Regions from separate parts of the Arthrobacter sp. 01T419 genome, predicted to be linked through region 2. Evidence: predicted binding sites of a transcription regulator. Region 2 holds the regulator's gene; the other holds the start of a gene.
The links. The regulator HrcA, encoded in region 2, represses chaperone genes, less so after heat shock. The targets are predictions, from matches to a motif close to TTNGCACTCGNNNNNNNCGAGTGCNAA.

Region 1: a site for HrcA is predicted at 3,162-3,188, ahead of groES (co-chaperone GroES). Genes of this name have one in related genera too.

The regions. Positions count from the first base shown of each region.
Region 1 covers NZ_JBFTQF010000002.1:3,327-25,246, reverse strand. Annotated here, with positions in the region: gene AC1DLO_RS03730 (GTP-binding protein) at 1-318, shown strand, start outside; gene ykgO (type B 50S ribosomal protein L36) at 385-507, shown strand; gene AC1DLO_RS03720 (shikimate 5-dehydrogenase) at 559-1,377, shown strand; gene AC1DLO_RS03715 (THUMP-like domain-containing protein) at 1,385-2,623, opposite strand; gene AC1DLO_RS03710 (hypothetical protein) at 2,703-3,113, shown strand; gene groES (co-chaperone GroES) at 3,337-3,633, shown strand; gene groL (chaperonin GroEL) at 3,720-5,330, shown strand; gene guaB (IMP dehydrogenase) at 5,669-7,180, shown strand; gene AC1DLO_RS03690 (GuaB3 family IMP dehydrogenase-related protein) at 7,280-8,416, shown strand; gene AC1DLO_RS03685 (glycerol-3-phosphate dehydrogenase/oxidase) at 8,521-10,275, shown strand; gene AC1DLO_RS03680 (PTS sugar transporter subunit IIA) at 10,314-10,802, shown strand; gene AC1DLO_RS03675 (SURF1 family protein) at 10,912-11,739, shown strand; gene AC1DLO_RS03670 (DUF3817 domain-containing protein) at 11,742-12,260, shown strand; gene guaA (glutamine-hydrolyzing GMP synthase) at 12,381-13,985, shown strand; gene AC1DLO_RS03660 (AAA family ATPase) at 14,113-18,063, shown strand; gene AC1DLO_RS03655 (hypothetical protein) at 18,073-18,327, shown strand; gene cpaB (Flp pilus assembly protein CpaB) at 18,348-19,184, opposite strand; gene AC1DLO_RS03645 (FmdB family zinc ribbon protein) at 19,288-19,551, opposite strand; gene AC1DLO_RS03640 (5-formyltetrahydrofolate cyclo-ligase) at 19,724-20,329, opposite strand; gene galU (UTP--glucose-1-phosphate uridylyltransferase GalU) at 20,449-21,354, shown strand; gene AC1DLO_RS03630 (GNAT family N-acetyltransferase) at 21,361-21,920, shown strand, end outside.
Region 2 covers NZ_JBFTQF010000005.1:342,070-351,500, forward strand. Annotated here, with positions in the region: gene AC1DLO_RS10650 (PhoH family protein) at 1-457, opposite strand, end outside; gene AC1DLO_RS10655 (GerMN domain-containing protein) at 864-1,769, shown strand; gene AC1DLO_RS10660 (16S rRNA (uracil(1498)-N(3))-methyltransferase) at 1,841-2,617, opposite strand; gene dnaJ (molecular chaperone DnaJ) at 2,620-3,750, opposite strand; gene hrcA (heat-inducible transcriptional repressor HrcA) at 3,812-4,825, opposite strand; gene AC1DLO_RS10675 (DUF3097 domain-containing protein) at 5,041-5,898, shown strand; gene AC1DLO_RS10680 (DUF4870 domain-containing protein) at 6,046-6,459, shown strand; gene hemW (radical SAM family heme chaperone HemW) at 6,495-7,724, opposite strand; gene lepA (translation elongation factor 4) at 7,788-9,431, opposite strand, start outside.

The DNA.
Region 1 (21,920 bases), on a different contig from region 2:
CGGATCGCCGTTCAGGGAATCGGACCGCGCGTCTGGCTCGAGAGCACGGGAGAGTGGCTCGCGGATGCCGGCGCCGACTCTGTTCGCGACGGTAAAGTCCGGCAGGACGAAGACGGGCTCCACGACGTCGACGCCGTTCTCGACTGGCACCCCCGCTTCGGCGATCGCGGAACTGTGCTGGCCGTGACCGGGCGAGGAGACGACGTCGACGCCGCAGAAATCCGGGCCCTGCTGGATGGATGCGCGCTGAGCGAAGCGGAAATGAGGCTCGATTTCGCTGCGCTTGAGGATCCACTGGAACTCGAATCCACTCTTTAGCCGGGCTTCGGCCGTGGTGGAACAAAGCCGCAATCAAACAAGTCAAAACCCTAGAAGGAGAACCCCTTGAAAGTCAGGAATTCGCTGCGTGCCCTCAAGAAGATCCCCGGCGCGCAAGTTGTCCGCCGGCGCGGCCGCACCTTTGTCATCAACAAGCTGAATCCGCGATTCAAAGCGCGCCAAGGCTAGCTCCCCGTCTAGGCTGGGCACAGAACCCCGCTATGTGAAGGAAGCCCCGTTATGCCGATCCTCAACAAAGACATGACGCTCTGTATCTCCCTCTCAGCCCGGCCGAGCAACAACGGAACGCGTTTCCACAACTTCCTTTACGAGGCCCTCGGCTTGAACTGGATCTACAAGGCCTTCGCTCCGACCGACTTGGCGAACGCGATCGCCGGGGTGCGTGGCCTGGGCATCCGTGGCTGCGCCGTCTCGATGCCCTATAAGGAAGACGTCATCACGCTCGTGGATCGTATGGACGCATCGGCCGCCGCCATCGACTCGGTCAACACGATTGTCAACGACGCCGGCGTACTGACGGCCTACAACACGGACTACACTGCGATCGCCCAGCTGATCGAGCGTAACGCGATCGACCCGGCGTCGTCCGTGTTGCTCCGCGGCTCCGGTGGAATGGCCAAGGCCACCGCAGCAGCCTTCCGCGACGCCGGATTCTCGCGCGTCACTGTGGTTGCCCGGAACGAAAAGCTCGGGCAATCGCTCGCGGGACTCTATGGCTTTCGCTGGCAAGCCGAAGTGGGGGACTCGACGGCGGACGTGATCGTCAACGTCACACCGATCGGAATGGCCGGGGGAACGGAGTCCGGCTCATTGTCCTTTCCCGAAGAGGCGATCGCGGCCGCGCACGTGGTGTTCGACGTCGTCGCCCTCCCCGCAGAGACGCCGCTCATCAAGGCCGGCCGCGCGGCAGGCAAGGCCGTGATCAGCGGCGCTGAGGTAGCCACCATCCAGGCCCTCGAACAGTTCGTGCTCTACACGGGTATCACGCCGACGCCCGAGCAAGTGGCGGCTGCCGAGGAGTTCACGCGCGCCCAGTAGGGCTATCTCAGGCGGCCGCTACCGGCTCCACCACAACAGCCACCTTTTCCTCGCCGATCCTGGTGAGGACGAGGGTGGCTGTTCTGTTGCCGCGGCCTTTCGCTGAGCCTTTTCCGGCCGGCAACAATTGTTTCCGCAGTTCTTCGGGAGTGACTGACGTGCCGCGTTTCTTGATGTCCAGGACACCGACGCCGTTGGCCTTCACCCAGGCCTTGAGGGCCTTGACGTTCAACGGCATGACTTCGAGGACTTTGTAGGCACGGGCGAACGGGGTCTCCACCAGTTCCGGAGCGCAGATGTAGGCAATGTGTTGGTCCACCAAGTGGCCTCCGAGTCGGAGCGCGACGTCGGCCACCAAGCCCGCGCGGATCACCGCGCCGTCCGGCTCGTACAGGTATCCCTCCACCGGCCCGACGTCGGGCACGGGTCCGCCGTCGAAATCTTCGCCGCTGGTCATCTCAGCTGCGCCCTGCGGCCCGAGCACCAGGGCCGCGCGGCGGATGCCGGGACGGGCGACGTCGTTGAACCACAGTGTTACTTCCGTAACGTCCCCTCCGACCGAAACCCACTGTGCCTCGCAGCCGGCCGGTACCGCTTCATGGGGCATCCCCGGGCCCATCTTGACCCCGACGGCCTTGCCGGACGCGGCGAGCGACTCAACGAAGGACAACGGCGGCGAGAACTCCTCCGGATCCCAGATCCGCTTGGTTCCCGACGACGACGTCGTGCGGCGCGCAGGATCGAGCCACACGCCGTCGACGCCGTCAAGGGGCACGGACGTCGCGTCGGAATGCACCACGGATGCATGCGGGAAAGGCATGAGGTTGATGGTGGCGCAGGCCGCGGTGGTCTCGTCGAGTTCCACGGCGGTGACCTTGATGTCCATGGAGGCCATGGCCATGGAGTCAGCTCCAAGCCCGCAGCCCAGGTCAGCCACATGCTGCGTGCCTGCCTTGGCAAAACGCTCTGCGTGCCTGGCTGCCACATTGAGCCGGGTGGCTTGTTCCAATCCGGCTTGCGTGAAGAGCATCTGCCGGGCGAATTCGCCAAACTTGGCCTCGGCGCGGGTGCGGAGCCTGGATTGGGTGAGGACGGCGGCCACAAGTGCGGGGGAGTGGCCGTCTTTGCGCAAGCGTGCGTTCAGGGCGAACGCTTCGCCATCGCGGTAGGGTCCCAAGGATGCCAGCAGTTCCCAACCCTCCGTTGTCAGAAGCGGGGCAATCTGGTCCTGGGGTGTGTCAGCCATGGGAACTAGCCTACTGGCCGCCCGTCATACGAGGCGGAGAGGGGGATCCGGGATCATTCGGGCCGATAGGGTTGATGCCATGGAAGACAACCCAGTACGCCAGCCTGACGACGCCAATGGTTCTCCCTCTGCCCCCGATAAACGTCCCTTCGCCGGAAATCTCTCCAAGTATGCCCGTCCTGCGCTCATCGCAGGTGCTTCGATTGCCATTGTCTGCATCGCGCTCTTGATCATTATTTTCTTCCTCGACTCCTTCAACGCGGCCACCTATTCCATGACCGGAAAGAGCGTCCAGGACGCCACGGACGAGGCCCGGGACATTCGGGACACCTACTCAGGCGCGCGTATCGGAGCGATTGTCGGGCTGGTGGTGTTCGGCGCCATCGCACTCGCCAGCGGCGTAGTGCTCTACCTGAACCGCGGAACCGCACCGAAAGAAGAGTACGACGACGGCGAGGACGTGGACTTCGACGACCTCGCCGGGCAATGAGCTGATTGAGTCCGGGGCGGCCTGCCGCCGTTCACCCATGACGGAATTCTGGCACTCGCCTTGACCGAGTGCTAATGCTTACATAGAGTCTTGATTAGCACTCTCCCTAGGCGGGTGCTAATCATGCCGCCAGGCACTTACCGGCACCGCGACGACGGTAAGCACGCCACGGCACCCCTGGTTTGATAGTCCATGTACTACCTCACGTAAAGGAGAGATCCGAGTGTCGGTCTCCATTAAGCCTCTCGAGGATCGCATTGTTGTCCGCCCGCTCGAAGCAGAGCAGACCACGGCTTCCGGCCTGGTCATCCCGGACACTGCACAGGAAAAGCCGCAGGAAGGCGAAGTTGTTGCAATCGGCCCCGGCCGCTTTGACGACAACGGCAACCGCGTACCTGTCGACGTAGCCGTTGGCGACGTCGTTATCTACTCCAAGTACGGCGGAACTGAAGTCAAGACCGGCGGCAACGAATACCTCGTTCTGTCCGCTCGCGACGTTCTGGCGATCGTCGTTAAGTAATTTCCTGGATCCCGCACCGCAGATCGAGTCGGACATCTTCTGACTGAATCAGCGGTGCGGGTTTTCCGTCTTGAAAGGACACAACCATGGCAAAGCAGCTAGCGTTTAACGACGCCGCCCGCCGCTCGCTCGAAGCAGGCATTGACAAGCTCGCCAACACCGTCAAGGTGACTCTCGGCCCGCGCGGCCGCAACGTCGTTCTGGACAAGAAGTGGGGCGCACCCACCATCACCAACGACGGCGTGACCATCGCCCGTGAAGTCGAGCTGGACGACCCGTACGAGAACCTTGGCGCTCAGCTGGCCAAGGAAGTCGCCACCAAGACCAACGACGTCGCAGGCGACGGCACCACCACGGCCACCGTTCTGGCACAGGCACTCGTCAAGGAAGGCCTGCGCAACGTTGCCGCAGGCGCCGCCCCTGGTGAAATCAAGCGTGGCATCGAGGTCTCTGTCCAGGCCGTTGCTGCCCGCCTCCTGGAGAACGCCCGCGAAGTAGAAGGCACCCAGGTTGCCAACGTTGCCGCGATCTCCGCCCAGAGCGACGAGGTTGGCGAACTGCTGGCCGAGGCTTTCGGCAAGGTCGGCAAGGATGGCGTCATCACCATCGAAGAGTCCTCCACCACGCAGACCGAACTGGTCCTCACTGAGGGCATGCAGTTCGACAAGGGCTACCTTTCCCCGTACTTCGTCACTGACGCTGAACGCCAGGAAGCTGTCCTGGAAGACGCGCTCATCCTGATCAACCAGGGCAAGATCTCCTCGCTGCAGGAATTCCTGCCGCTCCTGGAGAAGGCCCTGCAGGCCGCTAAGCCGCTCTTCATCATTGCTGAGGACATCGACGGCGAGGCACTGTCCACGCTGATCGTGAACCGCATCCGCGGCACCCTGAACGTGGTTGCCGTCAAGGCTCCGGGCTTCGGCGACCGCCGCAAGGCCATGCTGCAGGACATCGCCACGCTGACCGGTGCGCAGGTTGTTTCCCCGGAGCTCGGCTTGTCCCTTGACCAGGTTGGCCTCGAGGTCCTCGGCTCAGCACGCCGCATCACAGTCACCAAGGACAACACCACCATCGTTGACGGCGCTGGCACGGCTGAGGACGTCGCGGCACGCGTAGCGCAGATCCGCGCCGAGCTGACCCGCACCGACTCCGACTGGGACCGTGAAAAGCTGCAGGAAAGGCTTGCAAAGCTCGCAGGCGGCATCGGCGTCATCAAGGTCGGTGCAGCCACCGAGGTTGAGCTCAAGGAAAAGAAGCACCGCATCGAGGACGCAGTGTCCTCCACGCGTGCCGCCCTTGAAGAAGGCATCGTGTCCGGCGGCGGCTCTGCCCTCATCCACGCCCTCAAGGCATTGGACGAGGACACCGCCGTCAAGGCCCTGGAAGGCGACGCGGCTGCCGCCGTCGGCATCGTCCGCCGTGCCCTGACCCAGCCGCTTCGCTGGATCGCCCAGAACGCCGGCTTCGACGGCTACGTCGTCGTCGCCAAGGTTGCTGAGCTCGAAGACAACCACGGCTTCAACGCCAAGTCCGGCGTGTACGAGGACCTGATCGCCGCTGGCGTGATCGACCCCGTCAAGGTCACCCGCTCCGCACTCCAGAACGCCGCCTCCATCGCAGCCCTGGTTCTCACCACCGAGACCCTGGTTGTCGAGAAGCCGGCCGAGCAAGACGAGCACGCAGGCCACAGCCACTAGGCCCGGTTGTTGAATGCGCGAGGCCCGGTCCCCTTTCGGGGGGCCGGGCCTTCTGCGTGTAAGCCGACGCTTCAACGCCCGGACGTGCTTCCTGACCGGCGGGTGTGGGGCTGCTTCGTGAAAGGCCTTGCTGCCTGACGCCGGCGGCCGCACTGCCTGACGCCGGTTGCCTCAGGTGCCGTTGCTCACATTGCCCTTGCGGAATATGGGGATCGGCGGCGAGGTTCTACTATTTATTCAGAACCTTTATGCACAGGCCAGTCCCGTAATGACGGGCTGGTCATCAGTTGCAACCCCTACCAGAGCAACCCCCAAGAACCAAGGTAAGAGGCGCACTCATGACCCAGCCCGAACACGATCCCTTTGGCTTTGTTGGCTTGACCTATGACGACGTCCTGCTGCTGCCGGGCCACACGAACGTCATCCCGTCCGAAGCTGATACGTCCTCCCGGATCTCCAAGCGCATTTCGGTCCAAACCCCTCTGCTGTCAGCCGCGATGGACACTGTCACGGAGTCCCGGATGGCCATCGCCATGGCCCGCCAGGGCGGACTTGGCGTGATCCACCGCAACTTGTCCATCGAAGACCAGGCCGACCACGTGGACCGCGTCAAGCGCTCCGAGTCCGGGATGATCACCAACCCGCTGACTATCCACCCGGAAGCCACCCTTCAGGAACTGGACGAACTGTGTTCGCGTTACCGGGTTTCGGGCCTGCCCGTCATCGACCCGGACGGCCGCCTGCTGGGTATTGTCACCAACCGCGACACCCGCTTCGTGCCGGAGTCCGACTTCCCGCTGCGGCTTGTCAGCGACGTCATGACCAAGATGCCCCTCATCACGGGCCACGTCGGCATCAGCCGCGAAGAGGCCTCGCACAAGCTGGCCACCAACAAGATCGAGAAACTGCCCCTCGTTGACGAGCAGGGACGCCTCAAGGGCCTTATCACCACCAAGGACTTCACCAAAGCCGAGCAGTACCCGCTCGCGACGAAGGATGAGGAAGGCCGTCTCCGCGTCGGCGCCGCCATCGGGTTCTTCGGCGATGGCTGGGAACGCGCCATGACGTTGATTGACGCTGGCGTCGACGCATTGTTCGTGGACACCGCCAACGGCCACTCGCAGGGCGTCCTGGACATGATCACCCGCCTGAAGTCCGATCCCGTTGCCGCGCACGTTGATATCATCGGCGGCCAGGCGGCCACCCGCGAAGGCGCCCAGGCACTGATCGACGCAGGTGCCGACGGCATCAAGGTGGGCGTAGGCCCAGGCTCCATCTGCACCACGCGCGTTGTTGCCGGTGTTGGCGTCCCCCAGATCACGGCCATTTATGAGTCCTCGAAGGCAGCCATCCCTGCCGGTGTCCCGCTGATCGCCGATGGCGGCCTGCAATACTCGGGGGATATCGGTAAGGCCCTCGTGGCCGGCGCCGACACCGTCATGCTCGGTTCTTTGTTGGCTGGCTGTGACGAATCGCCGGGCGAGCTGATCTTCGTCAACGGCAAGCAATTCAAGAGCTACCGCGGCATGGGTTCCCTGGGCGCCATGCAGTCCCGGGGCAAGAACACGTCCTACTCGAAGGACCGCTATTTCCAAGCGGACGTTTCCGGCGACGACAAGCTCATCCCCGAAGGCATCGAAGGCCGCGTGGCCTATCGCGGCCCGCTCTCCTCGGTGGCATACCAGCTGGTCGGCGGCCTGCGCCAGACCATGTTCTACACGGGTGCTCCGACCATCGCCGAGCTCAAAGCGCGCGGCAAGTTTGTGCGCATCACCGCGGCCGGGCTGAAGGAGTCCCACCCGCACGACATCCAAATGACCGTCGAGGCCCCGAACTACGGTTCCCGCTAGACTGCCAGATTTCAAGCAAGCCCGCCGCCGTCGTCACGAGGTGGCGGGCTTGCCCATTTCCTGCCAGGACATGGCGCCGCACTGGGATAACCTAGAGCAGTGACTTATGAGATTGAGATTGGCCGTGGCAAGCGTGGGCGTCGTGCCTATTCCCTGGATGACATCGCGATCGTCCCCAACCGTCGGACGCGTGACCCCAAGGACGTTTCCGTCTCATGGCAGATTGATGCCTACAAGTTCGAGATGCCCGTGATCGCCGCCCCTATGGATTCCGCCATGTCGCCTGAGACGGCCATAGCTCTTGGGCGGCTTGGCGGTCTGGGCGTGCTGGACCTTGAGGGCCTGTGGACCCGCTACGAAGACCCGCAATCCGTACTGGACGAGATCTCCGCCCTTGAGGATGAAACGGCCAACCCTGCCGTTACGCGGCGCATGCAGGAGCTCTACAAGGCTCCGATCCAGCCCGAATTGATCACCAGCAGGCTCGCGGAAATCCGTGCTTCCGGTGTGACCGTGGCCGGCTCGCTCACACCGCAGCGCACCCAGGAGCACTACAAGACTGTGGTTGCTGCCGGCGTCGATATTTTCGTCATCCGGGGTACCACTGTCTCGGCTGAACACGTCTCCAAGAACCACGAGCCGCTGAACCTCAAGCAGTTCATCTACGAGCTTGACGTCCCGGTGATCGTCGGCGGAGCCGCCGGATACACGCCCGCCCTGCACCTTATGCGTACCGGTGCGGCCGGCGTTCTGGTGGGCTTCGGTGGCGGCGCAACCACCACCACACGCCGCGCACTCGGCATCCATTCGCCCATGGCTTCCGCTATTTCCGACGTCGCCGCTGCCCGCCGCGACTACATGGATGAGTCCGGCGGACGGTACGTGCATGTGATCGCCGACGGCGGCATGGGTTCTTCCGGTGACATCGTCAAGGCCATCGCGATGGGCGCCGACGCCGTCATGCTCGGGAGCGCCTTGGCCCGTGCGGAAGAAGCACCAGGCAAGGGCTGGCACTGGGGACAGGAAGCCCACCACCTCGAGTTGCCACGAGGCGACAGGGTCAACGTCGGCACCGTTGGACCGCTGGAGGAAGTGCTCTTCGGGCCGGGGCACCACACCAACGGCACCTCCAACCTGATCGGCGCGCTGCGCCGTTCAATGGCCACAACAGGCTATTCGGACCTGAAGGAATTCCAGCGGGTCGACGTCGTCGTCTCGCCGTACTCGGGTCAGTAGGCTGCTGTCCGGGCCACCTTAGCCTTCGGGTGAAAACCCTGCCCAAGCCCGCGCACAAGAAGTAGTGTGGGGGACTACGGGCTTTGTGCGATGGGAGGCGTCCGATGAGCAGTGTTGCAGATGGTTCGCAGAGGAATGATGCCGGTGCGTTAAGCCCGGAGGCGCGGGCCAGGTCCATCGAGGTACTTAAGGGCACCATGGAGCCCGGCAAGGAACTCGACATCCTGATTGTCGGCGGAGGCGTGGTCGGGGCCGGGGCGGCCTTGGACGCAGTGACCCGCGGGTTGTCCGTGGGCATTGTCGAGGCCCGGGACTGGGCCTCAGGCACGTCGTCGAGGTCCTCGAAGCTGATTCACGGCGGGCTGCGCTACTTGGAAATGCTCGACTTTGCGCTGGTCCAGGAGGCTCTCCAGGAGCGAGGGCTGCTGATCCAACAAATCGCGCCGCACCTTGTCCGGCCGGTCCCGTTCCTGTACCCGTTGACCCGGCGTTTTTGGGAACGGCCCTATGTGGGTGCCGGCATCTTCCTTTACGACACACTTGGCCTTACCTCAGGGCACAGCCGCGGTGTCCCCATGCACAAACACCTCTTCCGGCGCGGAACACTGAGGGCTGCTCCGAGCCTCAAGAGCGACGCGTTCGTCGGCTCCATCCGGTACTACGACGCACAGGTTGACGACGCCAGGCTGGTCGTCAACCTCGTCCGCACCGCGGCACACTACGGAGCGCATGCCGTGAACAGGATGCGCGTTGTGTCGTTCATGCGCGAGGGTGAACGTGTGGTGGGTGCGAAGGTGGAAAACCAGGAAGACGGCAGCATCATTGAGGTCCGCGCCAAGCAAGTGCTCAACGCCACCGGCGTCTGGACCGACGAGACCCAGGCAATGGTCACGGATCGCGGCCAGCTCAAGGTCCGTGCTTCCAAGGGCATCCACCTCGTGGTCCCTCGCGACCGCTTCCAGTCCACGGTGGGATTGATCCTGAGGACCGAGAAATCCGTGTTGTTCGTCATTCCCTGGGGGCGGCATTGGATCATCGGCACAACGGACACCGACTGGAAGTTGGACAAGGCCCACCCCGCCGCGTCCAGCAAGGACATCGACTACGTCCTTGAGCACGTCAACCGAGTCTTGAAACGGCCCCTGACCCGGGAGGACGTTGAAGGCGTTTACGCCGGACTCCGTCCGCTGCTGGCAGGGGAGAGCGACTCCACAGCCAAGCTCTCACGCGAACATGTCGTGGCACACCCCGTTCCAGGCCTGGTAGTGGTTGCTGGCGGCAAGTTCACCACGTACCGGGTCATGGCGAAGGACGCCGTAGACGAAGCGACCCGCGCCATGGACGAGCGCGTACCCGCGAGTTGCACTGAAACCATCCCGCTCCTGGGCGCCGAGGGATTCAAAGCCGCGTGGAACCGCCGGGGGAGAACCGCGGATGAGGCCGGAGTCCACGTCGCCAGGGTGGAACATCTGCTCAACCGCTATGGCTCCATGGCCCCGGAAGTCTTGGCCATCATCAAAGACAATCCGGCCATGGCTGAGCCGCTCCCTGGCGCGGACGACTATCTTTCGGCAGAGGTTGTCTATGCAGCGACCCATGAGGGCGCTCGTCATGTCCACGATGTGCTGACCCGGCGCACCCGGATATCGATCGAGTCGTGGGACAGAGGTGTTTCCGCGGTCCCGGTTGTCGCTAAGCTGATGGGAGAAATTCTTGGCTGGAGCGACGCGCAGCGGGAAAGCGAAATCAAGCACTACCTGGCCCGGGTGGAAGCTGAACGGCTCAGCCAACAGCAGCCCGACGACGAATCGGCTGATGCTGCGCGCATGGGCGTCGATGACATCGTTCCCCTGCGCTGAGCGCCCTGGGTTGGCTGGGCACACTGGAGGGAAACGACTTGGCGGAACCACTGGACCCGTATGATGCCGAACTGACGACGCCGGAGACCGTCATCCTGGAGATGGAAGCGGTCGACAAGACAGACGCCGCGGGCCAGCTCGCGGAACGGCTCTATGCGGCCGGGCGTGTCACGGACCTCGAAGGCTTCCTCGAACACGTCAACTCGCGCGAACACCAACTCGCCACGGGGCTCCCAGGCGGCATCGGGTTGCCGCACGCCCGCAGTGAGTTTGTTTCGCGGGTCTCCATCGCCGTCGGGGTTACCAAGTTCGGGCACTCCCTGGACTTCGGCGCCAGCGACGGACCCGCCACCCTGGTTCTGCTCATCGCCACACCGGCTAGTTCGTTCTCGGACCACTTGGAAGTCCTTGCCACTTTGGCGCGGTCACTCTCCAAGGAATCGTTCCGGGAGTCCCTCCGGCGCGCCCACGATCCGGAAGTCATCGCCGAACTGATCAACTCCAGCCTGGTGTTCTTCGACCACTAGAGATTGGGGCAGGCCCTTTCGTGTCGCGTTCCGCGCCACGTAGGGACCCTGCTGCCCCACTCTTGGGCTCGTTTAGCTGTTCTACAGCTTGACGAAGTACGGTTAAGGGGTGTTGAAAACCGCTCTGAAGCCCCGCTGGATCGCAGGACTTGTCTTCGCGCTCCTGCTCTCCGGGGTGTTCGTGCTGCTCAGCCAGTGGCAGTTCGGCAGATCCACTCAGAGTGATGCGCCAGTTGATCCCTCGGCGGAGCAAGTCAAGCCGCTTACCGGTGTCCTGCAGCCGGGAACCTTCTTTCCTGGTTCCGTATCGGACCAGATGGTCAGTGCGAAAGGCAGCTACGACCCCGCCAAGCAAGTCCTTGTGGAAGGTCGCCTGCTCGCTGGGCAAAAGGGATACTGGGTAGTCACCGCGTTTGCGGTTGACGGTGCTCCCGTTCTCCACGGCGTTGGCGCTTCGCCGAAGACCTGGATTCCCGTAGCACGCGGTTGGGTCCCCGATCCCGCCCAAGCCAGCCCGCCGCCGTCGGGCACTATTGAACTGACCGGGCGGCTTCTGCCGTCCGAGGCGCCAGTGCCAAACGTCGACGCCGGAGCGGACCGCGCGTCCGCGGTTTCGGTCGCGGAACTCATCAACACGTGGGAAATTTCAAGCTACCCGGGCTTCGTCGCCGCGACGTCGGAAGTGTCCGCAGGCAAGGCCCTCGCTCTTCCGGAGCAGCTGAAGCCCCTCAATATCCCGGCCCAGCCACCTACCCAGCAGATCAACTGGCTCAACCTCTTTTACTCCGTGGAATGGGTGGTTTTTGCGGGCTTCGCCCTCTACATCTGGTGGCGAATGGTGGCCGATGACTACCGGCGAACCCTCGAAGAGGAAGAGCCCGACGACGAATTCCCGTCAGACGATTTGCCAGCAATTACCAAGCCAGAACAGGTATAGCCATGATTGAGCCCAAACCGGCCATCCAACCCGAACAGTCCGGAGAGTCCGGCGCGAAGCCGACCCCGGCAAAGAAGCGCCGCTTTGGCGGAACCACGGCCCAGATCCGCTCCGCACTGAAGTTCTACAAGGTCATGGCCTACCTCACCGGCACCATGCTCCTGCTCCTGTGCGCCGAGCTCGTGGCACGCTATGTGTTCGGTGTATACCTCTTTGCCGGCGGCACCAACGCGGCCACCGGGCAGCCCTTCGGTTTCGGCTTCGCTGACGCCGAGTCGAAGGCGGTTCTTGGCGGCGTCAACGTCTCCGTGACGGTGCTGATCGTCCACGGCTGGATGTACGTGGTTTACCTCATCTCGGACTTCCGTTTGTGGTCGCTCATGCGCTGGCAGTTCACGAAGCTCATCCTGCTTGCCTTGGGCGGGGTTGTCCCGCTGATGTCCTTCATTGTGGAGAAGAAGTTCCACTCGGAGGTAGAAGCCGAACTAGCCGCCAATCCGCAGGCATCCAAGCGTTACTGACGGGCCCGCCCCGGCGGGCATTGTGAGATCGCTAACGTCGGGACGGTTTGTGGGCTGATTCCCGGCTTCACGACAGGCTTCAAGGTGCACCGGGGCATCCCGGCAAAGTAGGCTGTTACGGTGACTACTCCCACCGCACCCTTCAGTTCTGAAGCTCAGACTTCCCAGAAGCCGGTGCTGGTTGTTGACTACGGTGCCCAGTACGCGCAGCTGATTGCCCGCCGCGTCCGTGAAGCGAATGTGTACTCGGAGATTGTTCCGCACACTTTCACCACCGAGCAGCTTCTGGCCAAGAACCCGGCAGCGATCATTCTTTCCGGCGGTCCTTCAAGCGTTTATGCCGAGGGTGCCCCGAGGGTTGGCGCAGACCTTTTCGAGGCCGGCGTGCCGGTCTTGGGTATTTGCTACGGCTTCCAGGCCATGGCCAACGCGCTCGGCGGCAAGGTCGCACAGACCGGGTTGCGCGAGTACGGCGCCACCGAAGCCACCACGGTTGGCGAAGCCCGCTCCATCCTTGCAGGCACCCCTGACTCGCAGAACACCTGGATGAGCCATGGAGACTCCGTGCATGTTGCCCCGGCAGGCTTCGAAGTCCTGGCGACCACCGCCGGTGCACCTGTAGCCGCTTTCGCGAACGAGGAAAAGCACCTCTACGGCGTGCAGTGGCACCCCGAGGTCAAGCACTCGGCACACGGCCAGCAGGTTCTGGAGAACTTCTTGTTCGACGGAGCCGGCCTGAAGCCCAACTGGACCACCGGCAACATCCTCGAAGAGCAGGTTGATCGAATCCGCCGGCAGGTCGGTGATTCCAAGGTCATCTGCGGCCTCTCCGGAGGCGTCGACTCGGCCGTTGCCGCAGCCCTTGTGCAGCGCGCCGTGGGTGACCAGCTCACCTGCGTGTTCGTGGACCATGGTTTGCTGCGCGAAGGCGAAGCCGAACAGGTCGAGCGTGACTTCGTTGCTGCAACCGGCGTGAAACTCTATGTGGCAAATGAGCAGGAGCGTTTCCTGTCCGCCCTGGCCGGAGTCAGCGATCCCGAAACCAAGCGCAAGATCATCGGCCGCGAGTTCATTCGTGCGTTCGAGGAAGCAGAGCGGGCCATCATTGCCGAGGCCGCGTCCGAAGGCGAGAGCATCAAATTCCTCGTCCAGGGCACCCTGTACCCGGACGTCGTCGAATCCGGCGGAGGCGAAGGTGCTGCGAACATCAAGAGCCATCACAACGTGGGAGGCTTGCCCGAGGACCTGCAGTTCGAGCTCGTTGAGCCGCTCCGCGCCCTGTTCAAGGACGAGGTTCGCGCCGTGGGTGCGCAGCTGGGCCTGCCGCAGGAAATCGTTGGACGCCAGCCGTTCCCTGGTCCGGGCCTCGGTATCCGCATTGTCGGAGAAGTGAACAAGGAACGTTTGGACCTGCTGCGCAAGGCAGACGCCATCGCGCGTGCCGAGCTCACGGCGGCCGGTCTCGACAACGACGTCTGGCAGATGCCGGTGGTGCTGCTCGCCGATGTCCGCAGCGTCGGCGTGCAAGGTGACGGACGTACCTATGGGCACCCGATCGTATTGCGTCCCGTTTCTTCCGAGGACGCTATGACTGCTGACTGGTCGAGGCTCCCTTACGACCTCCTCGCTAGGATCTCCAACAGGATCACGAACGAGGTAGATGGAGTCAACCGCGTGGTACTGGACGTCACCAGCAAGCCACCGGGAACCATCGAGTGGGAATAGCGTTCTAGGTGACCGGTCTCTTTCCAGAGGCCGGTCACCTTGCATTTCCCCTGAAATCAGGGGTAATTTGCCTTTCCACCAGTGTTGCGGTGCGGACTGCAGGTCGATTCCCGCTACCCTCGAAAGTATGCCGATTTGGTCCAAGTCGTCTCGAGCTAGAACAGAAAAGAAGGCAGCGGTGTCAGTAGGTCAAAGCCACGAAGAGAGCTCTGCAGAGCTCCGGAAATGGCTGTCGGGGCTCAAACCTGTGACTGGCGCGGACACTATGCTGCGCTTCGTCAAGACGCCGGAAGGTTCGATCGACCTTAGTAACGGCCACCCTTCAGGCCTCGCGCAGCTCCTCGCCGGACGCCGAACCCGTCTTTCTACCCTGATCCGGGATCGCCAGCAATATCTTGTTGCCGCGCGTGCAGCCAGGAACCTTCGCTCGAAGATCTTCGAATTGGGCAACGACCGGGGGATCGACGCCGGGTATCTGTCCTGCGGAACTGTCGTCTGGACATCCGCCGTCGGAGGAAAACCCCAGCGCGTTTCCGCTCCCGTCATGTTGGCAGCCATTTCGCTCACAGCGCGGCCCGGCGAGGATGACTACGAACTGCAACTCACGGAACAAGCGGGCATCAACCCTGCGTTGGTCCGGCACTTGAAGACCGTCCATGGAATTGTGTTCGACGTCAATGCGGTGAGCCGAATGGCCTACAACACCGCGCGCCTCGATCCCCAACCAGTCCTTGACCGTCTTGCGACGCTGGTGCAGCCGATCCCAGGTGCCGAAGTAACCCCCAATCTCCTCATAACAACCTTGGCGGATTTGTCCGGGAATCTGGACGACCCCTGGATCAACGAAAACAGCAGCGTCGTCGCATCCTTGTTCGAAGCTGCCAACGGCGGGAACGTTGAACCTGAACCGATCAAGTCCGGGCGGTTCCCGAACCTCGACGAGCGCGAGCCTGCCGAGGAGTCGCTGCTCCTTGATGCGGATGCTGACCAGCAGTACGTCGTGGATGCAGTCCGGGCAGGCGATTCGCTCGTGGTAAGCACCCCGCCAGGCAGCGGCCAGACCCAAACTGCAATCAATGCCATCGGCGCGCTTGTCAACGAGGGCAAATCAGTGCTCGTGGTGGGCGACCGGCGTGCGAGCCTCAACGGGCTCGCCAGCAATTTTGAAGCCCTTGGCCTTGAGTCGATGCTGTTCAGGCCGGGCAATGGTGCCACGGCCCAGCAGCTCAAGGGACAGCTGGTCAGCGCGATCATACGCAACGAGAAGTCACTGGAACCTCAACTTGCGAATCTTCACAAGACCCTGACTGAGCACCGTCATGCCCTCATGGACCATGTCGCGTCATTGCACAATGTTCGCCAGCGCTGGGGGTGCTCGCCCTATCAGGCAATGCAGTCGCTCGCGGAGCTGACCTCCATCCAGCCTGCCCCCGCCACTACCGTGCGCTTGAAGCGCAGCGTGTTGGACAATATCAAAGACCGGGCCGAGCTGGCTGGACGACTGCGCCGCGCTGCCGAACTTGGCAGTTTCAGCCGGGCGTCGACGTCGAGCCCCTGGTACGGTGCGCGCTTGGTCACGCGCAAGGAGACGGAAGAAGCCCAGCAACTGGCTGGCGCCGCCGCGGAGCACCTCCCCAAACTGCGGGAACGGATGAACCAGGTTGCAGAGCACTCCGAAATCCGCCTCGGGGCGAACTTCGCCGAATGGGGCGCGCAACTTGAGCTGTTGATGGCGGTGCGGGAGAGCCTGGACAAATTCACCCCGGATATCTTCGACCGGCCGGTCCACGATCTGATTTCGGCTACCGCCACCTCCGCATGGCGTCGCGAGCGGGGCCTCGAAATGCCGTCGATGCAGCGCTCCCGTTTGCGAAGAGTGGCCAAAGAATACGTCCGGCCCGGTGTCCACATTGCGGATCTGCACAGTTCCTTGGCACTCGTTCAGGAGCAGCGGGCCCTTTGGGCTGAGTACGCCACCACGCAGCGTCATCCTGCCGTGCCATCCGGGCTCGCGGATTTGGGCGCTACGTACCGGGAATTGGACCGGGAGCTCCGTCGTCTGGGCGATTGCCTCAAACACACGGCCGACGGCGGCGACCTTCACGCGACCCGCTACGAAGTTCTCATGGCGCGCCTTGAGCGTCTTGTCGCGGATACGGGAACTCTGGAGACCCTGCCGGAGCGTACGCTTTTGGTCGAGAACATGCGTGAGCACGGACTCGGCGAACTCCTCGCGGATTTGGCAGGTCGGGAAGTCCCTGCCGAATCCGTTGGCGCGGAACTGGAGCTGGCTTGGTGGCAGTCTGCCCTGGAAGCCATGATCAGCGGTGACGACTACCTTGCCATGTCCGACGGCGATTCCCTCCGCCGTCTCGAAGCCGAGTACCGCCTGGCGGATCACGCGCACATTGCCAGCGGTGCAGCCAGGCTGAGGTGGACGCTTGCCGAAATGTGGCGGGCCGGAATCGCGGAACATCCCCGCCAGGCAGAGCTCCTGCGGAATCTGATCAAGGACGGCCGGGTTACCCTCTCGGCGCTCAGCGCCCAGGCTCCGGCTCTGGTTTCCCGGCTGGTGCCTGTGTGGTCCATCAGCCCATACCTGCTGACCGGGCTGTTGCCTGCCGAACAGAAGTTCGACGCAGTGGTGATTCTTGATGCCGAGAGCACGTCTTTGCAGGCTGTGCTGCCGGCCATCGCCCGGGCCGAACAAGTGATTGCCTTTGGCGACGCGAAGATTGCCAACGCCCGCACATTTAGCGTGGCCGTGGAGCCTCCCCTGGCAGGCGTCACGAGCCAGGACACGGTTGACAGTGCCTTCAGTGCATTGGCCCGCGTCTTGCCGACTTGGCAACTGAATTGGGTGTACCGCGCTGTTGATGAAGATCTGGTCCTGCAACTGAGCAAGAATTACTACGATGGTGGCCTGCGTCGACTGCCGGATGGCCAATCCGTCACCGGTCTCGACCGTTCGGTTGTGGTTGAGTACATCCCGGACGGTACCGGACTGCCAGGTTCGGATCACGAAGGCGTGGAATCGGTTGCAGCAGAAGTGAACCGTGTGGTGGATCTGGTTTTTGAACACGCCAGGCTTCGGCCCCGTACCTCGCTCGCTGTGGTGACCGCAAGCCTGCGCCATGCTGCAAGGATCGGCGAAGCCATTAGGCTCCAGCTGCCCAACTATCCTCTGTTGTCCGGTTTCTTCAACGCAGGTGCAGAGTCCTTCCGCGTGGTGGATCTGGAGCGTGCCCAAGGATTGGTTCGCGACCACATCATCTTTTCCCTCGGCTTCGGGCGCACTCCACATGGCCGCGCGCTGCACAGTTTCGGCCCCCTGTCCGCCGAAGGCGGCCGTAACAAGTTTGCCTTGGCAATGACCCGCTCGCGCAGATCCTTGCACGTCCTGAGTTGCTTCCGTCCTGAGGACCTGGATCTGGACCGATTGGCTCATGGAGCGGTTGATTTCCATGAACTCCTTGATCGCGAACTCTCGGGCAATTCGGATCTGGGGACACCGGCAACCAGGGCGGCGGCCAGCGAGCAGGCGCTCGGTGAGGATCCGCTGGTAGCGGATCTGGGCGAGCGGCTCCGTGCTCGTGGAGCCCGCGTGTGGCATCACTACGACGGAGCGCTGGACATCGCCGCGGCGGCCGATCCCGTGCACACCATCGGCCGTGATGACACCGAAATGCCCACCCCGGTGGCCATTGAATCGGATGGCACGGAACGATACCGCCGCATGAGCGTTAGGGAGCGTAGCAGGCTCCGGCCCCAGCTCCTGGAACGCCTCGGCTGGCGTTACATGTCTTTGTGGACCATCGAAGTATTCACGGACCCCTCGTCTTGTGCGGACCGCATCGGTTCCTATCTTGGACTCGAAAAGCCCGTTGCGCCCTCCTTTGGCGCCGTCGAGCATGGATTCCTGGACATGGATGTTGAACAATTGGAACTGGATCGTCAGCCGGAGCCGGGCACACAGGCAGGGCCGGGCACACAGGCAGGACGGGGTAGTCAGGCGGAGCCGGGTCAGGCCGAACTTGGCGGTACGCAAGGTCCAGGCCTGGGACCAGCTATCCAGTAAGGAAGCGCAATGGCGGAGAGAAAGAGCACAAAAGCCAAATACCCCGCGGACAGTGATGCAGTAGAGGCTGCCACCGAGCTGGATAACACGGAGTTGGACAAGCAGGAGAAAACAGAATTGAAGCCCGCACCGGAGCACAAGCCTGTGGGAGAAGGCATTTTGCCCAAGAAGGCCTCCGAGGATGATCCGCGCCGCTGGGGTGACGAGCCCGGCTACGATCACGACGCCTGGCTGAAGGAGCAAAGGCCTCCACACTGGGGCTGAACATTCCACGATGATCCGGGCTATCCGGCATGGGTTTCGGATTGCCTGTTGCCTGATGGATTGACCAAGATAAAGAACAACTTTCCGCGGGTGGAAGCTCCGGCGAGGATTTCGGCTTGCTGCGGATTCGCGGCGACAACTACGAGGCCGTCGGACTCGTTCGTACCGAGCCACTGGCTCGCCCTGCCTCCTTGTGCGGACGTCCACAAAACGGGGACGGCTGCAGCCAGGAGTTCGGATTTCTTGCCGGGTCCTTCAAGTCCATCAGCTGCCGTGAGCACAACGTTGACCAACTGGCCCGGCGAAACAAGCTGAATTGAAGCGGAGTCGGCCATGCGCAGTGGAACGGCTGCTGTTGCGGGCCCGGCGCCGGTCAGCAAACCCGGGCCCAGGAATTGGGCGTCTGTGGGAACCTGCCCTTTCTGAAGGGGCGAGGCAAGCTGCTTTCCCCTGTGTCCAGTGCCAGAGGTGAGCGCTCCGGCGGGAGCTCCGCCGGGAAGGACTTCGAGAGGTTTGAGGTCGGAATCTGCCAAGGTGGACCCGGCCGGAAGGTCCCGGGCCGCGGCGAGGACCGTCACCCGCTGTTCGGAGGCAGGAGTCAGCTGGTGGACCGCGATCCCGGCGGCCACGCACAGCAGGAGTGCCACCACGAGGCGGCGGTTGCGGTTCAGCCAGCTGCCGAACCTGCGATGGTTGGAATACCTCCGGTGACTGCCGGGGCGGCGGGCAGGGCCCAGTGGAAGAGCCGGAACACCGCGAGGGCGGTCCTTGGTGACCGGCGCGAGGCGGCTATTGCCCGGAATCGAAGAAGGCACCGTTGAACTGGGGCTTTGGGATACAAACGGGGTTGCTGGCATGCTGCCACGCTAACCCGGCCAGTAATCCGGAGACAGGGCCTTATTGAGCTATGTGGAAAAGCGGATCAGGCGGAAATGCGGTAACCGGGTGGAAGAACCGCGGTCAGCTGGCGGCAGCCGCGGGAACCGACGCTGGAGCCGGGGATGCAGCTGGCGCGGCAGGAGCAGCCGAAACGGTGCTTCCCTTGGAGTCCCGGGAGTCCGTGCGGTAGAAGCCCGATCCCTTGAACACGACGCCCACGCTGTTGAATTTCTTGCGCAAGGATCCCTGGCATTCGGGGCAGTCAGACAGGGAACTGTCCGTGAAGGCCTGAACGATGTCAAAGGCATGGCCGCAGTCTTTGCAGGCATAGGCATATGTGGGCACTTGTGATCCTCCTCCGGGACGAACTACAGGTCCTGCACTGCGAAGGTGATTGTTCCATCCATTAGCAGTCCCAGGGCCTGAGTGCCAATTCTATCATCCGACGTCGGGGTCTCCACCAGGGAATGTGGCGGAGGGAACAAACTGCCCAGAAGCCCGGTTCGGCCAGCCCGGTTCAGCCAGCTCGGGCTAGTCCGAGCAGGCGGAGAGGGGTAAGGGCTTCTGCGACGGGTTTATCGAACGGTTCGGCAGGGATGGTGCCTGCGGGCAGGACTTCATCGTCATAAACGACGGCGACAGTCGGGGGCCGCTGGCCGTCTGCATCCAGTTTGTCGAGGAGCCGGTCGTAGTAGCCGCCGCCCTGGCCAATGCGGTTGCCGCCCTCGTCGACGGCAGTAGCCGGAAGGAAGATTCCGGTCGCATCCTTGACGACGTCGCTGTCGAATCGTTCGCCTACGGGCTCATCGATGGGGGCATACCTTGAGCGAACAAATGTCGTCTCCGGTGTCCAAAACACCCAGCTGAGGCGTCGCCCCGGTTCACAGACCGGAAGCAGAATCCTGTGCCCAGCCGCATGCAGTGCTTCAAGCAACGGCATCGTCGGCGGTTCGGCAGCCACTCCTACGTAGGCCGCGAAGGTCGCCGGTTTCCCGTGGGAAACAGCATCCGCCCAAGAGAGGCCGCGGTGGGCAATCCCGGTTCCGGCGTCGGCACGCTGTTGCACCGTCCGGGCGAGGCGGCGGTTGCGGTTCTCCCGACGGATCTCGTCTTTCAAAGTCACTTTTGCTCCAGTTCTCGCGTCTGTCCGGCGCCTCGGATCCGTAAGGATCGGCATGATCCCATTCATCGAACAGTGTCCCTTTTTGCCCATTGTCCAGCCACTTCCGTTAGATTAGTCCGGTGACTTCCAATAACTGCGCCGTCCGTAAGGCCGTAATCCCTGTTGCCGGGCTCGGCACAAGGTTTCTACCTGCGACAAAAGCCATGCCCAAGGAGATGCTCCCGGTAGTCGACAAGCCGGCCATCCAATATGTTGTCGAAGAAGCCGTGAGCGTGGGCCTCAATGACGTCCTCATGATCACGGGCCGCAACAAGCGCGCGTTGGAGGACCACTTCGACCGTGTGCCGGCCTTGGAAGCGACCCTGGAGGCCAAGGGAGACACCACCAAGCTGGATTCGGTGCAGGCTACCAGCAACCTCGGTGACATTCACTACGTCCGCCAGGGCGACCCCAAAGGCTTGGGCCATGCGGTTCTGCGTGCCAAGCAGCACGTTGGGTACGAACCTTTCGCTGTCCTCCTAGGCGACGACCTCATTGATGCGCGGGACACTCTCCTCAGCGACATGATCGAGGTCCAGCACAAGACCGGTGGATCCGTCGTAGCCCTCATTGAGGTCGAGCCGTCCCAGATCAGCGCCTATGGCTGTGCGGACATCGAGGACATCGGTGAAGATGGCTACGTTCGCATCAAGCAACTTGTGGAAAAGCCTTCTGTCGAGGAAGCTCCGTCCAACTTGGCCGTGATTGGTCGCTACGTGCTTCACCCCTCGGTATTCGACGTTCTCGAGCAAACCGAGCCCGGCCGTGGAGGAGAGATCCAACTGACGGACGCCCTCCAGGTCCTGGCGGCGGGGGAGGGCGAAGGCAGCGGTGTCTACGGAGTTGTCTTCCGCGGCCGTCGGTACGATACCGGAGACAAGCTCAGCTACCTCAAAGCCTGTGTCCAGCTTGCGTGCGACAGTGAAGACCTCGGGCCCGGCCTGCGTGCATGGCTGCCCGGCTTTGCCGCCGGTCTCAGCAAGTAGCTCCTTATGTGGGGATCGGCCATTTGGCCGGTGACACTTGAATGTGGCGACCTCATTTTGCGTCCGATTCGCTACCGGGACAAGAAGGAATGGACCGAGGTCCGCTCACGCAATAGCGACTGGCTGGCCCCCTGGGAAGCTTCCAACCCGGCACCCGGCGGCCATCTGCCAAACTATCGGCAGATGGTGGCTTCCCTCAACCTCCAGGCGCGGCAGGGGAGTGCCCTTCCATTTGTGATCACGGAACGCATTCCCGGGTTTCAAGAGCCAAGGATTGTTGGCCAGCTGACGGTTTCCTCCATTGTTTGGGGATCGGCGATGACGGCCACCCTTGGCTACTGGGTAGATCAGGCGCGGGCAGGCCACGGGATTGCTCCCACTGCGGTTGCCTTGGCGACCGACCATTGCTTCGTGACTCTCGGCTTGCACCGGATGGAGATCAACATCAGGCCCGAAAACGGTCCAAGCTTGCGGGTTGTTGAGAAGCTTGGATTCCGTGACGAGGGGCTTCGTGAGCGTTTCCTTCACATCAACGGAGAATGGGCTGACCATAGAAGCTTTGCACT
Region 2 (9,431 bases):
TGTCGTCTATGGCGTCAACGTAGCTCTTCTGGTTCAGCGTTTTGGGGCGAATGGTGCGTCCGCGGCTGGAAAGAATGTTGTGGGTCAGCACTTCCACGGGATTCTGAAGGGACTGGCTGCGCAACAAGGAAACGAGCTGCTGGAGCACGTCCGGGGTGATAACAGTCCCCTTGCCGACCAAGCCGCGGACTTCTTCCAGGAGTCGCATGATCCGGGGAACATCGCTGGACGGGCCGCTGAAGGAAAGTTCGTTGCCACGCACATGAAAGTCGACGCCGGGGAACTGGGCTTCGATGTAGCGCAGTGCCTCGTCATGGCTGCCAAGGGTTTGAACCATCTGATCAGAGTTGTCGAAGACAACAACTTCCGTGCGGGCGCCTGGGACTGAGTGCGGGAACTCGGCCGGACCTGTGTCAACGCTGCCGGCCCTGGGCCGCCCGTTCAATGATTCTGTCATAGTGCTGGCCTTGTGGCCTGTGCTCCTCCGGCTTGGTGATGTCCATCGATTTACTCCGATGTCCGTTCGCTGGATGGGCGCAGGATCGCGGGCCTCGGATTGCTTTCAATCCTACGCCAGCCATTGTCCGGCATGGTTCCAGACCATCCCGGGGGCAGGGCCGCAGGCCGCCAATTCCAACGTCTTTTGTTTCAACTCCGCATCGACCTCGTATCAATAGCATTGCAGTTGCCCGGCCGGGTATCGAATAGCCGGTCAGCGCGGCAGGGACTATGACAAGCTGATTTATGGGCAAAAATGCCCTGGGCCCGGTCCGCGGGCGCACGACTCCCCGCCTGACAGCGGGCCGAACACGAGCAGGATTCCAACTATTACCAGGCCAGCCGGCATTCCACAGGACACACGCATGCGGAGACGTTCCGCCATGCTTGTGACCACGCTGACGGCTGCCTTGTTTCTTTCGGGTTGTGTTGCCGACCGCTCGGAACAGGCATCGACGACGCCGCTCCCCAACCCGACCGCCGCCCTGCAGGCGGCACCCGCTACCAATGCGCCGCTTGAGACAACTCAGGCGTCAAACAAGATTCCGGTGTACTGGATCGGACGAAGCGACACGGATATCTTCTTGTACCGCGAATTCCGTGACAACCCAGGCAACGAGAACCCGATCACCACCGCGCTGCGAATCATGATGTCGCAGAAGCCGTTGGATCACGATTTCTTCACGCCATGGCAAAATCCAAGCAACCTTGCGACGTCGATTTCCGGAAAGAACGTGGTCACGGTCGATATCTCCCGCGACGCGTTCAATTCCAACCTCGACTCCGGAATGGCGCAGCGAGCGGTCCAGCAACTCGTTTACACCGCTACTGCCGCTGCGGCGAGTTCAGGCTTGATCGACTCCGGACAGCTGATCAAGGTGACCATCCTGGTAGACGGGCACACGGACTACATGGCGTTCGGTCAGGTCAAGCTCGGTGATCCGATGGTCCGGGACGCAACTATGGTGGCACCTGTCTGGATCATTGACCCGCAGGAGGATCTGACTCTGCCTGCCGGTCCAGTCAAGTTCAATGGGCGCAGCACGGACCCGTCGAAGAAACTGCATTGGCAGATCCTCCGCGAGAACTCAAGCGGCGAGAAGACATCGTACCTGGCGGGTCAGACCACCGCCTCGACCGTGCCGGGACAAGGCGGTGCTTTCACCTTCACTGTGGGCCTCGGAGCGGGACGCTACGAATTGCGCGTTTCCATAGTGGGTCCCAACGACAACGACCTCTCCACGGATACCCGTTCCTTCAACGTCCGCTGACCAGGTACGTGCGCCTCGTGTTACGCGACGGGCTCGGCGACGCGGGCAATTGCGCCACGCCAGCAGCTTTCCTACCAGCGGCCCAATATGTCACTGGCCAGTACGACGGCGGCCGGGCCCGCCGTCGATGAGCGAAGGACGTGGTGCCCCAAGAGAGCGGTGACAGCACCGACGTCGCTCAGTTTGGTCACTTCGCGCGGCGAGATGCCGCCCTCCGGCCCCACGATGAGCAGGACTTCGCGCGCAGCTCCGGAATCCCCGTCGGAAAGCTGATCCTGCCACCACTCCAGGACCTCCCGCAGCGGGCGTTTTGCGTCCTCGTGCAGGATGATCGCCAGATCAGCAGCGGCAACGGCCGCCGCCAAACCGGAGCCGTCGACTGCGGCACGCACCTCGGGAATCCACGCGCGCCGCGCCTGTTTGGCGGCTGCGGTGGCCACCGATTGCCACTTCGCATGGGCTTTGGCGGCCCGCTCGCCCTTCCAACGGACAATGGAACGTTCCGCCTGCCATGGGACCACCGCGTCGATTCCGAGCTCCGTTGCCGTCTCGACGGCGAGCTCATCGCGGTCGCCCTTGGCCAGGGCCTGGACCAAAACGAGACGAACCATCGGCAGGTGCTCCTCCAAGACATCGGAGGCAAGAACTTCAAGGTTTCCCTGGCTGGACGCGGCCACTGTTCCGGTAAGCCGCTTTCCGGCGCCGTCGGCTATGTCGACCGCCTCACCGACTTCTAAACGCTTGACAGTGATAGCGTGCCTTGCCTCAGCGCCGTCGAGCACGAAGATGTCGCCCGGCCCGAGCCCGTCAAGCGTTCCGGCGGCCGTGAAAAATACGGGGTTGCTCACCGCTACAGGTTACCGAGCTTGTCCCGCAGCTTCGCAAACATACCGCCGCTGGCTACGAGCTTGCCCTCGGTGAACTGCTCGCCGCGCAATTTGGCCAGTTGGCGCAGCAACTCTTCCTGCGCGGCGTCGAGCTTGCCGGGCGTCTCGACGTGCAGGTGCACCTTGAGGTCTCCCCGGCCATAACCGCGGAGATGGGTGACGCCCAGTCCGCGCAAGGTGATGACCTCGCCGGACTGGGTCCCGGCCTTGACGTCGATCTCCTGGGCGCCGTCGAAAGTATCGAGCTGAAGCTCGGTACCCAGGGCCGCGGCCGTCATGGGAACGCTCAAGGTTGCGTGCAGGTCGTCGCCCTCACGAATGTAGGTGGAATCAGTGTTGACCCGAATCTCCACGTAGAGATCACCGGAAGGACCGCCGGCAGGACCCGCTTCGCCTTGCGACGACAACTGGATGCGCGTTCCGGTCGCCACACCACCAGGCACTTTGACGGTCAGCGAACGGCGGCTGCGGATGCGGCCCTGGCCGCTGCACTCGTTGCACGGATCCTTGATGATCGTTCCGAAACCTTCACAGGAACCACACGGTGCGGACGTCATGACCTGGCCCAGGATGGAGCGGACTGCACGCTGGACCTGACCCGAACCGCCGCAGATGTCGCAGCGCTCCGGGTGGGTGCCGGCGCGGCAACATGAGCCTTCGCACGTGGGACAGACCACCGCAGTGTCCACTTCAAGCTTCTTGTTGACTCCGAAGACGGCCTCACGCAAATCGATGCGGACGCTGATCAGGGCGTCTTGGCCGCGGCGCATACGTGATGCCGGTCCTTGCATGCCGCCACCACCTCCGCCAAAGAAAGTGTCGAAGATGTCTTGGAACGCGAATCCCTGGCCCGCATAGCCTCCACCGAAGCCGTTGTCGGTACCGTTCTCGTTACCCGTGGCGTCATACACGCGGCGCTTCTGGGGATCGGAGAGGACCTCGTAGGCGTGGGTCACGGCTTTGAATTCCTCGGCGGCGCCTTCCCCCGGGTTCACGTCGGGATGCAGCTTACGGGCGAGCTTGCGGTAGGCCTTCTTGATCTCCTCGCCGGTTGCTTCCGGTGAGACGCCCAGAACGTCATAGTGGCTGCTCAAAGTCGGTATCTCTTCCTTGTTGTAACTGCGTTTCTTGCGAGACGGGTTCCGGCCGGGGCCGTCAGCCGCCCAGAATACGGGAAAGGTAGCGTGCGACGGCGCGGACGGCCGCCATGGTGTTGGGATAGTCCATCCGGGTAGGTCCAAGAATGCCGATCTTGGCGCTACTGCCTGGACCGTAGCCGGTGGCCACCACCGATGCTTCGGAGAGACCGTCGTAGGGGTTCTCACGGCCGATGCTCACGGTGACTCCACGGGGGTCCTCCGCCATGTCCGAGAGCAGGCGCAACATGACCACCTGTTCCTCAAGAGCTTCGAGAACCGGTCCGATGCTCAGCGGGAAATCCACGTTGGAGCGGGCCAGGTTAGCCGTGCCTGCCATGACCATGCGTTCGTCCCGGCTCCTGTCGGCCAGCCTTTCCAGACCATGGGCAAGGACGCCTGCAAGGCCCCGAAGTGTTGGCGGGCACAGGGCAACTACCGACGGCAGGACCTGCGGCATGAGGTCAAGCTGCGAGCCGGCGATGCTTCCAAGGAAACGTCCGCGTAGGGCCATGAGGTCATCGTCAGTGGCATCCGCCCCTGCGTGCACCACGCCCTGTTCCACTTTGCCGGTATCCGCGATAAGTACCACCAGCACCTGGCGCGGAGCCAGAAGCACGAACTCAATGTGCCGAACCCGGGCGCGGCTCAGGTGCGGGTACTGCACGACGGCGACCTGGTTGGTCAGTTGGGACAGGAGCCGAACGGTGCGCTCAAGGATGTCCTCGACGTCGTCGGGTCCCTCAAGCAGCGAGTGGATGGCCCGACGTTCGGCGGCCGAAAGCGGTTTGACCTGGGAGATACGGTCGACGAAGAGGCGGTAGCCTTTGTCCGTGGGGATGCGGCCGGCACTAGTGTGCGGTGCGGCGATGAGTCCTTCTTCTTCCAAAAGGGCCATGTCGTTGCGGATGGTGGCGCTCGACACTCCCAAATGGTGCCGTTCGACCAAGGCTTTGGATCCGACGGGTTCGCGGGAGTGAACGTAGTCCTCCACGATGGCGCGCAACACTTCAAGCTTGCGTGGTTCGCTCACTGCCCACCTCCATTCAACCGCCAGTGCTGAACAGTTCCTACTCAGCGACCTGATATTCAATAGTTAGCACTCAACATGCCCAAGTGCTAACAAGTCTAGTATGAGCCACCACGTTGTTAGCATTGGTACCGCTCGCGGCGAACATGATTCCCGCGCGGTCCCGTGGAATGTCCAGGGCCGTCATTGATCCCCTAGCGCAAAGTGGTGTGAAGACCGTGTCTTACGACAATTGGGGCCCGCAAGATCTCTCCTCCCCTGCCAAGCGGCAGCTGCCGGAGGTGCCCGTTGAACGCGGGATGGTTCTCGAAGACGTGCAGTCCGGTTGGGTCGGGGCCGTGACCAGGGTCGAAAAGTCCGGCGGCATGCACATCGTGGTGCTGGAGGATCGCCGGGGAAAGAACAAGTCATTCCGGCTCGGCTTTGGATTCCTGCTCGACGGACAGCCAGTGAAACTTCTGCCACCCGCGCCACGCGCGGCCGCCGTCGTGGCTGCCGGGCAAGCAAGCCGCACAGCATCCGGATCCGTCCGGGTAGCCGGCCAGCGTGCCCAAGTCGCCAAGGCAAGCCGGATCTGGGTGGAAGGCAAACACGACGCAGAACTGGTGGAGAAGGTCTGGGGAGATGACCTCCGGGTGGAGGGAATCGTCGTCGAACCCCTGCATGGCGTGGACGACCTCAAGGCGGCGATTGCCGAGTTCTCTCCCGGCCCGGGCCGCAGGCTCGGGATCCTCGTGGATCACCTGGTGCCGGATTCGAAAGAGTCGCGGATCGCTGCCGACGCCATGACGCTGCCCGGCGCGCCAGGAAACGTCCTGATCGTGGGCCATCCCTATGTGGACGTCTGGCAGGCCATCCGTCCCAAGGTCCTGGGGATCGAGCAGTGGCCCACCATAGCCCGAGGCACCGATTGGAAGACCGGCATCCTGAAGTCGTTCGGCTGGCCACACACTACGGCCGAGGACGTCGGGCTTGGCTGGCAGAAGCTTCTCGGCGCCGTCCACAGCTACGCGGACCTGGAAGCCTCCCTGCTGGGTCGGGTGGAGGAAGTGATCGATTTCCTGACCGTGCCGTGACGGCGCTTTGCAGATTCGCTTCGCTTTCACGGCGGCTCCAGCGCAGTTTCCCCGGCCTAGGGTCAGGGAGTTGGTCCGCTGATCGCGTGCCGAGCAAGTATTCTGGGACAGCAACACTGCACCGATAGATACTCGAAGGAAGAAACTGTGGCAGACAACGCTCCTGACGAACGGGACGGCGCTTCGGGCCAGTCCCAGTACCACGGCGTTCCTGCCAATGCGCTGCCCTTGACGGCCTCCGAAGACCGGCAGTGGGCCACCCTTGCGCACTTTGGCGGAATCCTTGGCTGCGTGCCTTCGCTCCTGATCTACCTGATCTTCCGCGACCGTGGCCCGTTCACGGCACAGGAATCGAAAGAGGCGCTGAACTTCACTTTGCCGCCAACGATTGCCGCAGTGCTCGCGAACATCCTGGTCCTGCTCCCGGTGGTTGGAAACCTGTTCGCGGTCGTGGCCACGGCCATCTGGGTCGCTGTGACCTGCTTCTCGGTGTCTGCCGGCATTCGCGTCAACCACGGACAGCCGCACCGCTACCGTTTCAACCTGCGCTGGATCAAATAGCGATGGCGCGCAGGGCAGCCGCCCTCGTCAGTTCGCTACTCCGGGAGGATGCGGCGGACCACGGCATCAGCCAATAGCCGCCCCTTGAGCGTCAGTACCAGCCGTCCTTGGAAGGCTGCCGCAGGCTCCACCAGGCCGTCGGCGATGAGGCCCGCCACGGCATGGCGGCCGACCTTGTCGAGGGCATCGACCTGGAGCCCGGTGCCGAGGCGTGCCTCCAGCATGATGCGTTCCACTTCCCGCGTTCCGGCGTCGAGGGTTTCGCGCCCAGCGGCAGGAGAGACACCTTCACCGAGCCTGTTTGCATATGCGGTGGGGTGTTTGACGTTCCACCAGCGGACTCCGCCCATATGGGAATGCGCTCCGGGTCCGATGCCCCACCAGTCATCTCCCCGCCAGTAGGCAAGGTTGTGTTTGCAGGCCTGCTCGGATGTGCGGGACCAGTTGCTGACCTCGTACCAATTCAGCCCGGCTGCGCTGATCAGTTGATCGGCGAGTTCGTATTTGGCAGCGTGGTCGTCGTCGTCAATTCCCGGAACTTCACCGCGCCGGATCTGGGCGGCCAGCTTAGTGCCTTCTTCCACGATCAGTGCGTAGGCGCTGATGTGGTCCGGTTCGTAGGACAGGGCTGTTTCAAGGGAAGTCTGCCAATCCGCCATCGACTCACCGGGAGTTCCGTAGATGAGGTCGAGGCTTACCGCAAGTCCGGCGTCGCGTGCCCATTGGACCACCAACGGAACCCGGTTGGGCGTGTGGGTGCGGTCCAGAACCTTGAGGACGTGCGGCACCGCCGACTGCATGCCGAAGGAAACCCGCGTGAAGCCGGCATCAGCCAGCAGCTGGAGCGACTCGGGGGTCACCGAGTCTGGGTTGGCTTCAGTGGTGACTTCGGCCCCTGCTTCGATGCCCCAGTGCCCGACGGCGGCCATCAGGATGCGTGCCAGATCTTCAGCAGGCAGCAGCGTCGGTGTGCCGCCGCCGAAGAATACCGTGCTCAGGGGGCGATGCGGCAGCCCGGAGGCATCCATGGCCCGGACGGCGAACTCCACTTCCGAAATCGCCGTAGATGCGTAGGCGTCCTGGGATGCGCCGCCTCCAAGCTCTGTGGCGGTGTAGGTGTTGAAATCGCAGTATCCGCAGCGCACAGCGCAGAAGGGTATGTGGACGTAGAGTCCGAACTTGCGTGACTCTACACCGTCAAGCACCTGCGGCGGCAAGAGGCCGTCCGCAGGCGCCGGGTCTCCGAGGGGAAGGACACTAGGCACAGGACCCCCCGTGTGCCCGTGCCCTACGTGCCGGTCCGGACGTGTGTTGGGCGAAGAGCCCCATTACTTCTTGGCCTTGTCCTTGGATTCGTCAGTGGTCAGGGCTGCGATGAACGCTTCCTGCGGAACTTCCACGCGGCCCACCATCTTCATGCGCTTCTTGCCTTCCTTCTGCTTTTCCAGAAGTTTGCGCTTACGGGTGATGTCACCGCCATAGCACTTGGCAAGGACGTCCTTGCGGATGGCACGGATGCTTTCGCGGGCAATGATGCGCGAGCCGATGGCCGCCTGGATGGGCACCTCGAACTGCTGGCGGGGAATGAGCTCCCGCAGCTTGCCTGTCATCATGACGCCGTAGGCGTAGGCCTTGTCCCTGTGGGTGATGGCGCTGAAGGCGTCAACCTGCTCGCCTTGGAGCATGATGTCCACCTTGACCAGGTCGGCAACTTGCTCGCCGTCGGCCTTCCAGTCCAGCGAACCGTAGCCACGGGTCTTGGACTTGAGGATGTCGAAGAAGTCGAAGACGATCTCGGCCAGCGGCAGCCGGTAGCGGATTTCCACCCGGTCCTCGGACAGGTAGTCCATGCCGCCCATGACTCCACGGCGGCTCTGGCACAGTTCCATGATGGCGCCGACAAACTCGTTGGGAGCCAGGATGGTGGCGGACACCATCGGTTCGCGGACCTCCGAGATCTTGCCGGTGGGGTATTCGCTGGGGTTGGTGACGTGGATGACCCGCTTGTCCTCCAGCGTGACCTCGTACTCCACGTTGGGAGCGGTGGAGATGAGGTCCAGGTTGTACTCGCGCTCAAGGCGCTCACGGGTGATTTCCAGGTGCAGCAGGCCGAGGAAGCCGACGCGGAATCCGAATCCCAGAGCGGCCGACGTCTCCGGCTCATAGACGAGTGCGGCGTCGTTGAGCATGAGCTTCTCCAACGCGTCACGAAGCACCGGATAGTCCGTGCCGTCCAAGGGATACAGGCCGGAGAAGACCATGGGCTTGGCGTCTGCATAGCCGGCAAGGGATTCCGAGGCAGGCTTGGCCAGATTGGTTACAGTGTCCCCCACCTTCGACTGGCGGACGTCTTTCACGCCGGTGATCAGGTAGCCGACCTCGCCGACGCCCAGTCCCTTGGAGGGAGTGGGCTCCGGCGAGCTGACACCGATTTCCAGGAGCTCGTGGGTGGCACGGGTGGACATCATCTGGATCCGCTCGCGCGGGTGCAGCATGCCGTCCACGACGCGGACGTAGGTGACCACGCCGCGGTACGTGTCATAGACGGAGTCGAAAATCATGGCGCGCGCCGGGGCGTCGGGGTCGCCGACAGGCGCGGGTAAATCGCGGACGATCTTGTCCAGCAGGGCTTCCACGCCGGCGCCGGTTTTACCGGACACCCGCAGCACGTCCTCGGGGTCGCCGCCGATCAGGTTGGCGAGTTCCGCTGCGTACTTTTCGGGCTGGGCCGCTGGAAGGTCGATCTTGTTGAGCACCGGGATGATGGTGAGGTTGTTTTCCATCGCCAGGTAGAGGTTGGCCAAGGTCTGAGCCTCGATGCCCTGTGCCGCATCCACCAACAGGATTGCGCCTTCACAGGCCGCGAGCGAGCGGGAGACCTCATAGGTGAAGTCAACGTGGCCAGGTGTATCGATCATGTTCAAGGCGTAGCTGGTGCCCTCAAGTTCCCAAGGCATGCGGACAGCCTGGGA